Regions from separate parts of the Streptomyces sp. NPDC056347 genome, predicted to be linked through region 3. Evidence: riboswitches for the same ligand, from Rfam matches in the RefSeq annotation. Region 3 holds a riboswitch; each other region holds the start of a gene.
The links. A riboswitch is a leader RNA that binds a small molecule or an ion and turns the genes downstream of it on or off. The one in region 3 is predicted to bind cyclic di-AMP.
Positions count from the first base shown of each region.

Region 1: another riboswitch for cyclic di-AMP. It lies ahead of ACFCV8_RS16515 (NlpC/P60 family protein); the one in region 3 lies ahead of ACFCV8_RS26135 (M23 family metallopeptidase).
Region 2: another riboswitch for cyclic di-AMP. It lies ahead of ACFCV8_RS10260 (M23 family metallopeptidase); the one in region 3 lies ahead of ACFCV8_RS26135 (M23 family metallopeptidase).

Region 1 covers NZ_JBHJQP010000061.1:34,946-39,603, reverse strand. The annotation lists gene pcrA (DNA helicase PcrA) at 1-1,993, opposite strand, end outside; cyclic di-AMP (ydaO/yuaA leader) riboswitch at 2,216-2,379, shown strand; gene ACFCV8_RS16515 (NlpC/P60 family protein) at 2,386-3,522, shown strand; gene ACFCV8_RS16510 (hypothetical protein) at 3,594-3,947, opposite strand; gene ACFCV8_RS16505 (NlpC/P60 family protein) at 4,265-4,658, shown strand, end outside.
Region 2 covers NZ_JBHJQP010000030.1:25,619-30,276, forward strand. The annotation lists gene ACFCV8_RS10250 (M16 family metallopeptidase) at 1-765, shown strand, start outside; gene ACFCV8_RS10255 (M16 family metallopeptidase) at 789-2,171, shown strand; cyclic di-AMP (ydaO/yuaA leader) riboswitch at 2,431-2,596, shown strand; gene ACFCV8_RS10260 (M23 family metallopeptidase) at 2,610-3,413, shown strand; gene ACFCV8_RS10265 (GntR family transcriptional regulator) at 3,660-4,358, shown strand; gene ACFCV8_RS10270 (HPr family phosphocarrier protein) at 4,529-4,658, opposite strand, start outside.
Region 3 covers NZ_JBHJQP010000133.1:943-5,600, forward strand. The annotation lists tRNA gene ACFCV8_RS26125 (tRNA-Met) at 88-161, shown strand; gene ACFCV8_RS26130 (PP2C family protein-serine/threonine phosphatase) at 339-1,499, shown strand; cyclic di-AMP (ydaO/yuaA leader) riboswitch at 1,745-1,897, shown strand; gene ACFCV8_RS26135 (M23 family metallopeptidase) at 1,909-3,066, shown strand; gene ACFCV8_RS26140 (aldo/keto reductase) at 3,295-4,239, shown strand; gene ACFCV8_RS26145 (PrsW family glutamic-type intramembrane protease) at 4,241-4,658, opposite strand, start outside.

The DNA.
Region 1 (4,658 bases), on a different contig from region 3:
TCGTCTGCCCCAGCGCCCGCATGTGCGGGAAGACGCCGTCCTCCATGCCGGTCAGGAAGACGACCGGGAATTCGAGGCCCTTCGCGGTGTGCAGGGTCATCAGCGTGATGACGCCGGAGCCGTCCTCGTCCTCGTCGGGGATCTGGTCGGAGTCGGCGACGAGCGCGACCTTCTCCAGGAAGTCGGCGAGCGTACCGGCGCCCTCCTCGCCCGCCTCGCCCCGCTCCTGCTCGAATTCGAGGGCGACCGCGGCGAGTTCCTGGAGGTTCTCGATCCGGGTCTCGTCCTGGGGGTCGGTGGACGCCTGGAGTTCGGCGAGGTAACCCGTGCGCTCCAGGACCGCTTCCAGGACCACGGCGGGGCCCGCGCCCGACTCGACGATCGTGCGCAGCTCCTCCATCAGCGTGTTGAACCGCTTGACGGCGTTGGCCGAGCGGGCGGCCATCCCGTACGCCTCGTCGACCCGGCGCAGCGCCTGCGGGAAGGTGATCCTCTCGCGCAGGGAGAGCGCGTCGATCATCGCCTCGGCGCGCTCGCCGATGCCGCGCTTGGGCACGTTGAGGATGCGGCGCAGCGGGACGGTGTCCTCGGGGTTGGCGAGGACGCGCAGGTAGGCCAGGATGTCCCGGACCTCCTTGCGCTCGTAGAAGCGCACACCGCCGACGACCTTGTAGGGCAGGCCGACGCGGATGAAGATCTCCTCGAAGACGCGGGACTGCGCGTTGGTGCGGTAGAAGACCGCCACGTCACCGGCCTTGGCGTCGCCCGCGTCGGTCAGCCGGTCGATCTCGTCGGCGACGAACTGCGCCTCGTCGTGCTCGGTGTCGGCGACGTAGCCGGTGATCCGGGTGCCGGTGCCGGCGTTCGTCCAGAGGTTCTTGGGCCGGCGGCTCTCGTTGCGTTCGATGACGGCGTTGGCGGCGGAGAGGATCGTCTGGGTGGAGCGGTAGTTCTGCTCCAGGAGGATCGTCGTCGCGTCGGGGTAGTCCTCCTCGAACTGGAGGATGTTGCGGATGGTCGCGCCGCGGAAGGCGTAGATCGACTGGTCCGCGTCACCGACGACGCACAGCTCGGCCGGGGCGTCGCCCTCGCCCGCCGGGCCGACCAGCTCGCGCACCAGGGTGTACTGGGCGTGGTTGGTGTCCTGGTACTCGTCGACCAGGACGTGCCGGAAGCGGCGGCGGTAGTGCTCGGCGACGTCGGGGAACGCCTGGAGCAGGTGGACCGTCGTCATGATGATGTCGTCGAAGTCCAGCGCGTTGGCCTCGCGCAGCCGGGACTGGTACATCGCGTACGCCTGGGCGAGGGTCTTCTCGAAGCCGTCGGCGGCCTGGCCGGCGAAGGTCTCCTCGTCGATCAGCTCGTTCTTCAGGTTGGAGACCTTGGCCGTGAACGACTTCGGCGGGAAGCGCTTCGGGTCGAGGTCGAGGTCGCGGCAGACCAGGGCCATCAGCCGCTTGGAGTCGGCCGCGTCGTAGATCGAGAACGACGAGGTGAAGCCGAGCCGCTTGGACTCGCGGCGCAGGATGCGTACGCACGCGCTGTGGAAGGTCATGACCCACATGGCGTTGGCGCGCGGTCCGACGAGCTGCTCGACGCGCTCCTTCATCTCGCCCGCGGCCTTGTTGGTGAAAGTGATCGCCAGGATCTGACCGGGGTGCACCCCGCGCTCGGCGAGGAGGTGGGCGATCCGGTGGGTCAGCACCCGGGTCTTGCCCGAGCCGGCCCCGGCGACGATGAGCAGCGGGGAGCCCGCGTGGACGACGGCGGCGCGCTGCTCGGTGTTGAGCCCGTCGAGGAGCGCCGCGGGGTCGATGACGGGGCGGGGGGCGCCGTCGCGGTAGTAGGCGTCCCTGGGCGGCGGGCCGTCGAACACGCCCTCGAACAGACCCTCCGGCACCTCCTCGGGTGCGGCGTCCTCGGGGGGCGGCGGGGGCTGTTCCTCCGAGTGCTGGAGGCCGGCCAGGAAACTGTCGTCAAAGAGGCTGCTCATCGCTTGTCGAGTCTACGGGCTGCCCCCTGTCCCCCGGTGGGCGTTCGCCGGGACGGTACGGAGCGGGAGCGGCGGTCCACGGTGGGTGAGCGCCTTTGCCGCCTTCGCGCAGGTCACGAAAATGTATCGGGCATTTCGAACATCAACCTTCCCAGCGGCACCACGGGTTGGCTAGCGTGCTCGACCGGGCGGCCCGACCCCCTTGCGGCGAACCACGCCGAGCGGGCGCCCGCGCCGAATCCGGGCTGCCTTCGCGGGAGTCCGGAGCCGGGGACCCGGACGCAGTACCGGGGTGAATCGGTCCTTCCCCCACATCTGGACCGTAGGGCGCCTTCCGTTCGCCCGAACCCGACAGCTAACCCGGTAGGCGGTCCACGGAAGGAGATGCCGTCTTGGCATCGCACCGCAAGCCCCGTACCCGGGTGCGCTCCACCGCACCGGCCGTCGGGCTCACCACCGCGGCCCTGGCGTCCGTGACACTGCTCTCCACGCAGAGCGCGGTGGCCGCGCCCGACCCGAGGCCGAGCGTCGAGGACGTACAGAAGAAGGTCGACGATCTCTACCGGCAGGCGGGCACCGCGACCCAGCGGTACAACCGGGCGAAGGAGGCGACCGCCGCCCAGCGGGCCGAGGTCGAGGGCCTGCTGGAGGACGTCGCCGAGCGGGCCGACAGGCTCAACGACGCCCGCAGGACGCTGGGCGCCTTCGCGGCCGCGCAGTACCGCAACGGCTCCGTCGCGCCGACCGCCACGTTCTTCCTGGCCGACGACCCGCAGTCGTACTTCGACCAGAGCCAGCTCATGGAGCGGATGACCAGCCGCCAGCAGAAGGCGGTCACGGACTTCCGCGTCCAGCAGGAGAGGACCGCGAAGAAGCGGTCCGAGGCGGTACGGAGCCTGGAGACGCTGACGACGGCCCAGGCGTCGCTGCGCACCAGCAAGCAGGACGTGCGGACGAAGCTGTCCGAGGCGCGCACGCTGCTCTCGAAGCTGACCGCCGAGGAGAAGGCGCGGCTCGCGGAGATCGAGCGGAAGAAAGAGGCGGAGGCCCGGCGCAAGGCCGAGGAGCTGGCGAAGCAGCAGGCCGCCGCGCGGGACGCGAAGAAATCCGGCGGTACGGGTACGGGAACGGACGCGGGAACCGGCACCGGTACCGGCACGGACGGCGGCACCAGCACCGGGACCAAGGCCGAGCAGGTCCTCGCCTTCGCCCGGGCCCAGATAGGCAAGCCGTACGTGTGGGGCGCGACGGGCCCGGCCTCGTACGACTGCTCCGGGCTGACCCAGGCCGCCTGGAAGGCCGCGGGCGTCGACATCCCGCGCACCACCTGGGACCAGGTCAAGATCGGCACCCGGGTCGCCACGGCGGACCTGCGCCCCGGTGACCTGGTCTTCTTCTACGACGACATCAGCCACGTCGGCATCTACAAGGGCGACGGGATGATGATCCACGCGCCGAAGCCCGGGGCGAACGTGCGCGAGGAGTCGATCTACTACATGCCGATCTACGGCAGCGTGCGCCCCGCGTAGCCGGCGGCGGGCACGCGCGGACCGCGTACCGCGTACCGGCTGCCGGACCCGTCCGGCAGCCGGGAACGGCATCAGGTCCAGAGCGTGGCGATGAAGATGTTGACGAGCGTCAGCCCGCCGACCGCCGCGAAGGCGCCCTTGTCGACCTTCTCCTCGTCCCGCTTGATGTAGACGAGCGCCAGGACCACGATCAGGACCAGCAGCTTCACGCCGATCTTGATGTTGTTCACGTGACCGCCGTCGGCCTCGTTCATCCCGACCAGCGCGACACCGGTGACCAGCATGGTCAGCGCACCGTGCAGCATCGCCGGGACGAACCGGGCCGTGCCCGCGCCCATCGACTTCATCTGGGTCAGGAATCCGCCCAGCAGGGAGGCGATGCCGACGATGTGCAGGGCGACGAAGACATGTATGAGTACGTCCATGAGGCCGCAGCCTAGCCGTGGCCATATCACCCCCCGGCAGGCAGGTCCACCTTCACGGGGCAAACATGCCCTCGTGCCACTTCACTCGCACCTGTACCAATTGCGGCACTCTGACGTAATTTTCCCGATCAATCGTCGGCGTTGCCACGCCAAAACCGAGCAATAAGCGTCATTACGACTCCGGCCCGTGTCCCGGGTCTAGCGTCACTGACGGACCGGGCGACCGACGTCAACGGAGACCGGCCACTCCGCCGAACGTACCGGCGGGCCCGTCGGCAACTCCCGTCGGGCAGTCGTCAGGAAGGACGCACGCCCCCGTGGCAGCGCATCGAAAACCCAAGCAGCGCCTGTACACCGGCCCTGCTGCCCGCACCGCGGCGACCCTCGCCCTCACCGGCGCCGCCACCGCCGCCGCGCTGCCCGGCTCCGCGGCCCACGCCGAACCGCGACGCACCCCCGCCCAGGTCAAGTCCGAGGTGGACCGGCTCTACCACCAGGCGGAGATCGCCACCGAGCGGTACAACGGGGCGAAGGAGAAGGCCGCCGCCGCGGAGCATGCCCTGGACGCGCTGCGCGACGAGGCCGCCCGCCGCACCGAGCGCCTCAACGCCTCCCGCCAGGAGCTGGGGTCCTTCGCCGCCGCGCAGTACCGCACCAGCGGCCTCGGCCCCTCCGTGCAGCTGGCGCTCTCCTCCGACCCCGACCAGTACC
Region 2 (4,658 bases), on a different contig from region 3:
GCGGTGCTCTCGGTGGTCGGCGACATCGACCCCGAGCAGACCCTCGCCTGGGTCGAGAAGTACTTCGGCTCCATCCCGTCCCACGACGGCAAGCAGCCGCCGCGTGACGGAGCGCTCCCGGAGATCATCGGCGAGCAGCTTCGCGAGGAGGTGCGCGAGGAGGTCCCGGCGCGGGCCCTGATGGCCGCCTACCGGCTGCCGCACGACGGCACCCGCGAGTGCGACGCGGCGGACCTCGCGCTGACCGTGCTCGGCGGCGGCGAGTCCTCGCGGCTCCACAACCGCCTGGTCCGGCGCGACCGTACGGCGGTGGCGGCCGGTTTCGGGCTGCTGCGGCTGGCCGGGGCACCCTCGCTCGGCTGGCTGGACGTGAAGACGTCCGGCGGTGTGGAGGTTCCCGAGATCGAGGCCGCGGTCGACGAGGAGCTCGCCCGGTTCGCCGCCGAGGGCCCGACGCCCGAGGAAATGGAGCGAGCGCAGGCCCAGTTGGAGCGCGAATGGCTGGACCGGCTCGGTACGGTCGCCGGGCGCGCCGACGAACTCTGCCGGTTCGCGGTGCTGTTCGGTGACCCGCAGCTCGCCCTGACCGCCGTGCACCGGGTGCTCGACGTCACCGCGGAGGAGGTCCAGGCGATCGCCAAGGCCCGGCTGCGCCCCGACAACCGCGCGGTGCTGGTCTACGAGCCGGTCGAGGCGGCCGAGTCCGCGGACGCCGACGCGACCGACGCCGACGACACCGACGCGCAGGAAGGAGCGGGCAAGTGACCGACGCCGCGACTGGAGTTTCGATGCAGTTCCACCCGCAGCCGGCCCCCGGCACCGCTCGTCCCTGGGCCTTCCCCGCCCCGGAGCGCGGCGCCCTGCCCAATGGCCTCACGGTGCTCCGCTGCCACCGTCCCGGCCAGCAGGTCGTGGCGGTCGAGATCTTCCTCGACGCCCCGCTGGACGCCGAGCCCGAGGGCCTCGACGGCGTGGCCACGATCATGTCGCGGGCGCTGTCAGAGGGCACCGACAAGCGCACCGCGGAGGAGTTCGCCGCCGAGCTGGAGCGCTGCGGCGCCACGCTCGACGCACACGCCGACCACCCCGGCGTCCGGGTCTCCCTGGAAGTCCCGGCCTCCCGGCTGGCCAAGGCGCTCGGGCTGGTCGCCGAGGCGCTGCGGGCGCCCGCCTTCGCCGACAGCGAGGTCGAGCGGCTGGTGCGCAACCGGCTCGACGAGATCCCGCACGAGCAGGCCAACCCGGCCCGGCGCGCCGCCAAGCAGCTCTCCAAGGAGCTCTTCCCGGCCGAGGCGCGGATGTCGCGTCCGCGCCAGGGCACCGAGGAGACGGTGGGGCGGATCGACGCGGCCGCCGTGCGCGCCTTCTTCGAGGCCCACGTCCGGCCGTCGACCGCGACCGCCGTGGTCGTCGGCGACCTCACCGGCATCGACCTGGACGCCCTGCTCGCCGACACCCTGGGCGACTGGTCGGGCGAGGCCGCCGAGTCCCGCCCCGTACCGCCGATCACGGCCGACGACACCGGCCGGGTGGTGATCGTCGACCGGCCCGGCGCGGTGCAGACCCAGCTGCTGATCGGCCGGATCGGCGCCGACCGCCACGACAGCGTGTGGCCGGCCCAGGTGCTCGGCACCTACTGCCTGGGCGGCACGCTCACCTCCCGGCTCGACCGGGTGCTGCGCGAGGAGAAGGGCTACACGTACGGCGTGCGGGCCTTCGCCCAGGTGCTGCGCTCGACGGCTCCGGACTCGGCGTCGGGCGCCACCGGTGCCGCGATGCTGGCGATCAGCGGTTCGGTGGACACCGAGTCCACCGAACCGGCGCTGAGGGACCTGTGGACGGTGCTGCGGACGCTGGCGGCCGAGGGCCTCACCGACGAGGAGCGCGAGACGGCGGTGCAGAACCTGGTGGGCGTCGCGCCGCTGAAGTTCGAGACGGCGGCCTCCGTCGCGGGCACCCTCGCCGACCAGGTCGAGCAGCACCTGCCGGACGACTACCAGGCGCAGCTGTACGCCCGTCTCGCGGAGACCGGCACGGTCGAGGCGACCGCGGCGGTCGTCAACGCCTTCCCGGTCGACCGGCTGGTCACGGTCCTGGTCGGCGATGCGGCCCGGATCGCGGAGCCCGTCCGGGCCCTGGGCATCGGAGAGGTGTCGGTGGTCACCGGCTGACCGGCTGAACGGCCGGTTGGCCGGTCGGTACCGGTGAGACCGAACACGGACCGCGCCGATCGGTGCACAGTGGGGCAAAGGGGCGACCCGCACGAGCGAGATCTCGTGAGGGTCGCCCCTTTTGTCCGTTCTGTTGGGAGGTTGCCCGTCTGCCCTGTGGGATGCGCTACAAAACGGCCTGTCCGTTTGGCGGATGAAAGCAACCCCGTTTAGCGTCGGCTCGACTGTTCGCACTCGTATGCCGCATCCGTGACGTACCGGACAGTCATCGCCGAGTCCCCGTCCGGCGCGAGCCCGGGGAGCCGGGGACCCACGCAGTCCCTGGGGTGAATCGGACGCCTGAGCCCCATGGGGCCGGGGTGCCCGTAGGAGACCTTCCTGCTCCGAACCCGTCAGCTAACCCGGTAGGCGAGAAGGAAGGAAAGGATCAGCCACTCCATGGCGTTCACCCGTGCCACCGGGAAGCACCGTGCCCCGAACCGACTGACGCGCAGGGGCGCGAAGGCCGTCGGCGTCGCGACCCTGGCCACCACCGGCGTCATCGGCGGTCTGGCCGCCCCCGCCGTCGCCGCGGACTCCGAGTCCGCCGCCGTCGAGGACACCGGCCTCACCCAGGTCCTCACCATCGACGAGACCCTCGCCGAGCGGATCGGAGCCCAGGCCGACGCACAGCGGCACCAGGCCGACACCGCGGCCAAGGTCAAGGCCAAGGCCAAGGCGAAAGCCAGGGCCGAGGCCAAGAAGAAGGCCGAGGCCAGGGTCGCGGCGGAGCGCGCGACCGAGTCCCGCGCCGGGACGACCCGCGTCGCCCGGTCCGCCGAGCGCACCGGGCTGGGCGCTTTCCGCCTCCCCGTCGCCGGTTCGTACGTCACCACCGGCTACAAGTCCGGCGGCTCGCTCTGGTCCTCCGGCAGCCACTCCGGCGTCGACTTCCACGCGGTGTCCGGCAGCTCCGTCGTCGCCGTGGGCGCCGGTACGGTCGTCGAGGCCGGCTGGGGCGGCGCGTACGGCAACAACATCGTGCTCCGGATGACGGACGGCACGTACACGCAGTACGGCCACCTCTCCTCCATCGGCGTCTCGATCGGACAGAGCGTCGCCGAAGGGCAGCAGATCGGCCTCTCCGGCTCGACCGGCAACTCCACCGGCCCGCACCTCCACTTCGAGGCCCGCACGACGCCGTCGTACGGCTCCGACCTGGACCCGGTCGCGTATCTGCGCGCCCACGGAGCCGCCGTCTGACGGGCGCTCCGCGCTGCATCCGCCGAAGGCCCCGGACCCCGTGTCCGGGGCCTTCGGCATGTCCGCCGCACGGCGTGGGCGGCAGCCCTTCGATGGACCGCCCCCGGATTTCGCCGGGCCCTTCCGCGGCCGGAAGTCATTCGTGAATTCCTGCCCGGCATCGGAAATTCCGACGCATTGCAATAGAGTCACGGAACAGGTTTCGGGCGACCGCGTTCTCGCGGGTACTGAGGCGGAGGTTCGGGCATGCGCATTCCCGCGCATTCGGTAAGCACGGCGATCCGTGACGACATCGTCTCCGGTGTCTTCGCGCGCGGCAGCCGTCTCACGGAGGAGGTGCTGGCCCGCCGGTACGGGGTCTCCCGCGTCCCGGTCCGTGAAGCGCTGCGCACCCTGGAGCCCGAGGGCTTCGTCGTCACCCGCAGACACGCGGGCGCCTGCGTGGCCGAGCCCACCGACCTGGAGGCGGCCGACCTCCTGGAGGCCCGGACGCTGCTGGAGCCGCTGGGCGCCGCCCGCGCCGCGCAGCGCCGCACCGAGGCCCACCTCAAGGTGCTGCGCGGCCTCGTCCGCCTCGGCCGCGACCGGGCACTGCGGGGCGAGACCGAGGACCTGCGCCCACTGGGCGGATGGTTCCACGAGACGCTGGCGCAGGCCTCCGGCAGCCCCGGCCTGATCGCCCTGCTCGGCCAGTTGCGGCACAAGATCGCCTGGATGTACGTGGTCGAGCGGCCGGCCCGTCCGGCGGATTCCTGGGCCGAGCGCGGGGCCATCGTGGACGCGGTGGCGCGCGGCGACGCCGACCGTGCCAGGGCGCTGGCCGCCCATCACGCGGAGCGGGCCGCGGCCGCGCACCGACTGCGTCCCGGACCCCCGCGCCCCCGTGCCGGAGGCCCGGTGAGGGGCTCGCAACATTCCGTAAACACCGCTGGTACCCGTAATTAACAACGGTGTCGTACAAAAGAGATGTGCTTCGGCCCGGCCGGTCGATGTGATTTCTTGCGGCGTATTACATTCCGATGGAATCGCTCGGACACGAAAAAGCCGCGGATCCGTTTTTACGGTGCCGCGGCTCTCTCGCTGAAAGCATCATTGAAAACGTCGGTGAAAACGCCTCAGACGGTCTCCGGAAGCTCCTCGAGCCCCTCGGCGACCAGCTTCGCCAGACGGTCCAGAGCGGCTTCGGAGTTGTCCGCCTCGGAAGCGAGCACGATCTCCTCGCCGCCCTGCGCGCCGAGGCCGAGG
Region 3 (4,658 bases):
TGTGTGCGCCTCTTGCCTGTGCGATGCCGGTCGATGGCCCGGGTGGTCAGAAGCGCGTCCGGGATGGCGTAGAGTTGGGTTTACCGACGCGGGGTGGAGCAGCTCGGTAGCTCGCTGGGCTCATAACCCAGAGGTCGCAGGTTCAAATCCTGTCCCCGCTACTGAAGGAATCGGGCCCGGTACGCATACAGCGTGCCGGGCCCGATTCGTTTTCCCCGGGGCTGCGCCCGTACCTCCTTCGGCCGACGCGGAGTCGCCGCCCGGTCCCCCTCCGGTGAGGCTGGGGGCGGGGCACGGCGCCGTCCGCGCCCGCGTGCGTACCGGGCAGGAGACCACTGGTGTGGAAGCGGGAGAAGCGGCGCGGCCGGCACGCCGGGGGCGGGGCCCGCGGCCGGAGCTTCGTACGCAAGCTGCCCGCGCTGATGATCCTCGGCGGGGTGCTCTTCGACGGGCTCACCCCGGAGACCTTCACCGCCATTCCGTTCTTCGTGGCCGCGCCGCTGATCGCCGCCCCGTTCTTCTCGCTCGCCAGTACCGTCCGTACCGCCGTCGCCTCGATGCTGGCGGTCGTCCTGCTGCGGCTGTACAGCAGCACGCTGCCTGAGGTGGTGCCGCTGATCGAACTGCTCACCCTGGCCACCGTCTCGGTCCTCGCGGTCGTGATCAACGGGGTGGTGCGGCGGAGCAACGAGCAGCTGGCCTCCGCGCGGTTCATCGCGGAGACGGCCATGCGCGCGGTGGTGCCCCAGCCGGCCGGCCGGATCGGCGGACTGCAGGTCGCGGCACGGTACGAGGCCGCGCAGGCGGACGAGTACGTCGGCGGCGACCTGTTCGCCGTGGCGGACACCCCGCACGGGGTGCGGATGGTGGTCGGGGACGTACGGGGCAAGGGGCTGGGGGCCGTGGAGACGGTGGCCGTGGTCATCGGGGCGTTCCGCGAGGCGGCCGAACAGGAGTCGTCCCTGGCGGAGGTGGCGGGACGGCTGGAGCGGGCGCTGTCCCGGGAGGAGGCGCGACGGGGCGGGCTCGACGTGCTCGAAGGCTTCATCACCGCCGTACTGGCCGAGATCCCGGCCGGACTGTCCCGCGTACGGATCGTCAACCGCGGGCATCCCGAACCGATTCTGCTGCACCCGGACGGGGCGCTGGAGGTGCTGCGGCCCTCGGTGCCCGCGCTGCCGCTCGGCATGGGGCTGGGTACGTGGCAGGAGCGGACGGACGAGTGGGAGCTGCCGGACGGGGCGACGCTGCTCCTCTACACGGACGGCCTCTCCGAGGCCCGGAACGCCGAAGGGGTCTTCTACGACCCGGCGGCCCGGCTGAGCGGGCGGATCTTCCCCGGGCCGGAGGAGCTGCTCTCCGCGCTGACCGACGACGTGCGCCTGCACACCGGTGGCGAGACGACCGACGACATGGCGCTGCTCGCGGTGGTGCGTCCCGCGCAGGGGCAGCCGGACCGGCGACGGACCGTGCCGATCGTGGGCGCGGACAAGGAATGAGCGGCCCCAAAGGCGATACCACGGTGTGTAGTCGAAGGGCGCCGCTCCGCATAACATTTGACATAACGTCAGAAACGAGTTGACGGCTGAGCGGCGATCAAGTGGCCCTGTTTATACATATATGCCCGGTAAAGTCCAGGCCAAAGACGTGAACGATCAGTGGGAACAGCTTGGAATGAAGCCCCGGTGTCTATTAACGTTCGATAACGCAGCGCGGTCGTCCCAGCCGTCGTCAAGGGCGGCGCCGCGCGCGAGCGCCGAATCCCGCAAGGGAACCGGGGAACCACCTACATGGGGTGAATCGGGCGCCTGTGCCTCGTGAGAGGCGGAGGAGTCCGTAGGAGACCTTCCTGCTCCGAACCCGTCAGCTAACCCGGTAGGCGAGAAGGAAGGAAAGGAGTGCGCCCCCGTGGCGTCCAACAAGCCTGCCCCCGAAGCCCCTTCATGGTTCCACGGCGATCACGGTGATCTCGGTACTGGTCACGGCACCGGCCATGGGGCCGACCGCACCGCCGAGTTCGCCACTGCCGACCACACCGCCGCGTTCGCCACCGACTTCCGTTCCGACGCGGGCAACGCCGAGGCCGAGCGCGGCTGGAGCGAGTGGAACCCCACGGAGGAGACGGTCCGCCCGGTGCGCGGCAGGCACCGTGTCGCCAAGCAGCGCACGGGACTCGCCCGCAGCTCCACGGTCCTGGGTGTCGGCGTCATAGCGGCGGTCGGCGCGGGCGGCATCGCCACCGCGCAGGGCAAGCCCCCGGTCTCCATCTCGGTGCCCGACGCGATCTCGGACAACCTCCCGGACGCCAAGTCCCTGCCCGGCGTGGGCTCCCTGTTCGCCGGCGAGTCCGAGGCCGACCAGGCCGCCGCCGCCACCGCCGCCGCCCCGCTCACCACCGCGGGCATCACCACCGCCGAGGCCGAGCAGGGCACCACGGACGCCGGTGAAGCACTGCGCGCCCGCATCCTCCAGCAGGCCGAGCAGCAGCAGGACGCGGCCGCCGCCGAGGCCAAGGCCGCCGAGGAGAAGGCCGCCGCGGAGAAGGCGGCCGCCGAGGCGAAGAAGCAGCAGGACGCGGCCGAGGCCAAGGCCGCCGCCGAGAAGAAGAAGGCGGAGGAAGAGGCCAAGAAGAAGGCGGAGGCCGTACGGCTCGCCAAGCTCGCCGCCAGCTACTCCCTCCCGACCTTCTCGTACACGATCACCTCGACCTACGGCCAGGCCGGTTCGATGTGGTCCTCCGGCCACCACACCGGCCTCGACTTCGCCGCTCCGACCGGTACCCCGATCAAGGCCGTCCACAGCGGCACGATCACCTCGGCGGGCCTGGCCGGTTCGTACGGCTACCGCACGGTGCTGAAGCTGGATGACGGTACGGAGGTGTGGTTCTGCCACCAGTCCTCGATCGGCGTCAGCGTGGGCCAGAAGGTCACCACCGGCGAGGTCATCGGCCGGGTCGGCGCGACCGGCAACGTGACCGGCCCGCATCTCCACCTGGAAGTCCACTCCGCCGACGGTTCGGGCATCGACCCGATGGCCTGGTTCCAGAGCAAGGGCCTCACCCCCTGAGCCGTCCCGCCGGCACCACTGCCTGAGCCGGTCCCCGAATCGCTCGCCCGGCCGGTTTCCCGGCCCGTGAACCCCGGCAGCCCTGACGCTCCCCCCGACGTCAGGGCTGCCGGCTCTGTTCCGGGCGGCCTCCGCCCCGGCGGAAGGGGCGGACGGGGCGCCGGGCGGAACAGCGGGCCCGCCCGGAATCGCGGAATAGCGGGCTCGCCGGGATTCGTTGATCCACTCATGACTTCTCTACGCCCGCTGGGCTCCTCGAGTCTCCAGGTCTTCCCGCTCGCACTCGGTGGCAACGTCTTCGGCTGGACGGCCGACGAGGCGCAGTCGTTCGCAGTGCTGGACGCGTACACCGCGGCCGGGGGCAACTTCGTCGACACCGCCGACGGCTACTCCGCCTGGGTTCCGGGCAACAAGGGCGGGGAATCGGAGACGGTGATCGGGAAGTGGCTCGCCTCCCGATCCGACCGCGACGACCTCGTCATCGCCACCAAGGTCTCCACCCACCCCGATTACAAGGGGCTCTCCCCGGCCAACATCAAGGCCGCGGCCGAGGCGTCGCTGCGCAGGCTCGGAACCGACCGCATCGATCTCTACTACACGCACTTCGACGACGAGTCCGTCCCCGTGGAGGAGATCATCACGGCCCTGGACGAGCTGGTGAAGGAGGGCAAGGTCCGGGAGATCGCCGCCTCCAACATCAGCCCCGAGCGGCTCCAGGCCTCGCTGGACTTCTCGGAGCGCGAGGGGCTGGCCCGCTACGTCGCCCTCCAGCCGCACTACAACCTGGTCTCCCGCGACACGTACGAGGGCGGGCTCCAGGACACGGCCGCCCGTGCCGGACTGGCCGCCGTGCCGTACTTCGCCCTCGCCTCCGGCTTCCTCACCGGCAAGTACCGCCCGGGCGTCGAGGTGGAGAGCGCGCGGGCCGGCAGAGTGACGCAGTACCGGGACTCGGAGCGGGGGCAGAAGGTCCTGGCGGCGCTGGACAAGGTGGCCGCGGCCCACGACGCGCAGGTCGCGACCGTCGCGCTGGCCTGGCTGGCCTCCCGGCCGACCGTGGCCGCGCCGATCGCCTCGGCCCGTACGGTCGAGCAGCTGCCCGCGCTGGTGGCCGTCGCCGACCTCTCGCTGACCGAGCAGGAGCTGGCCGAGCTCACCGAGGCGTCCGCCTGACCTATGGCGTGTGCCGCGGATGCGGGTCGTACGGCGGCTGGTACGCGTTGTACTGCTGCGGGTACGGCCCGTACCGCGGGTACGCGGTGTACGACGGGCCGTGCGGGTACGCGGCGGACCGGGCGTACGGGCCCGGCTGTTGCGCGTGCGGTCCCGCGTACGGGCCGGGCTGTTGCGCGTACGGGTACGGGCCCGGCTGGGCGTACTGCGCGTGGGGCGGGAACGGCGGCTGGCGGTGGGGGCGCAGCCGGCCCGTCGCCTGCGCCGCGTGGGCGAGGGCCGGGGCGGCCACCTCCCGGCGCTGCCACAGGTGGTGCAGCAGCTCCAGCTCCCGTTCGGCGAAGTCCGGGCCCGCCTCCCCGCGGCGGGCCCGCAGCCGCAGCGAGGCCAGCGCCGTCGCGAAGGACTCGTACTCCGCG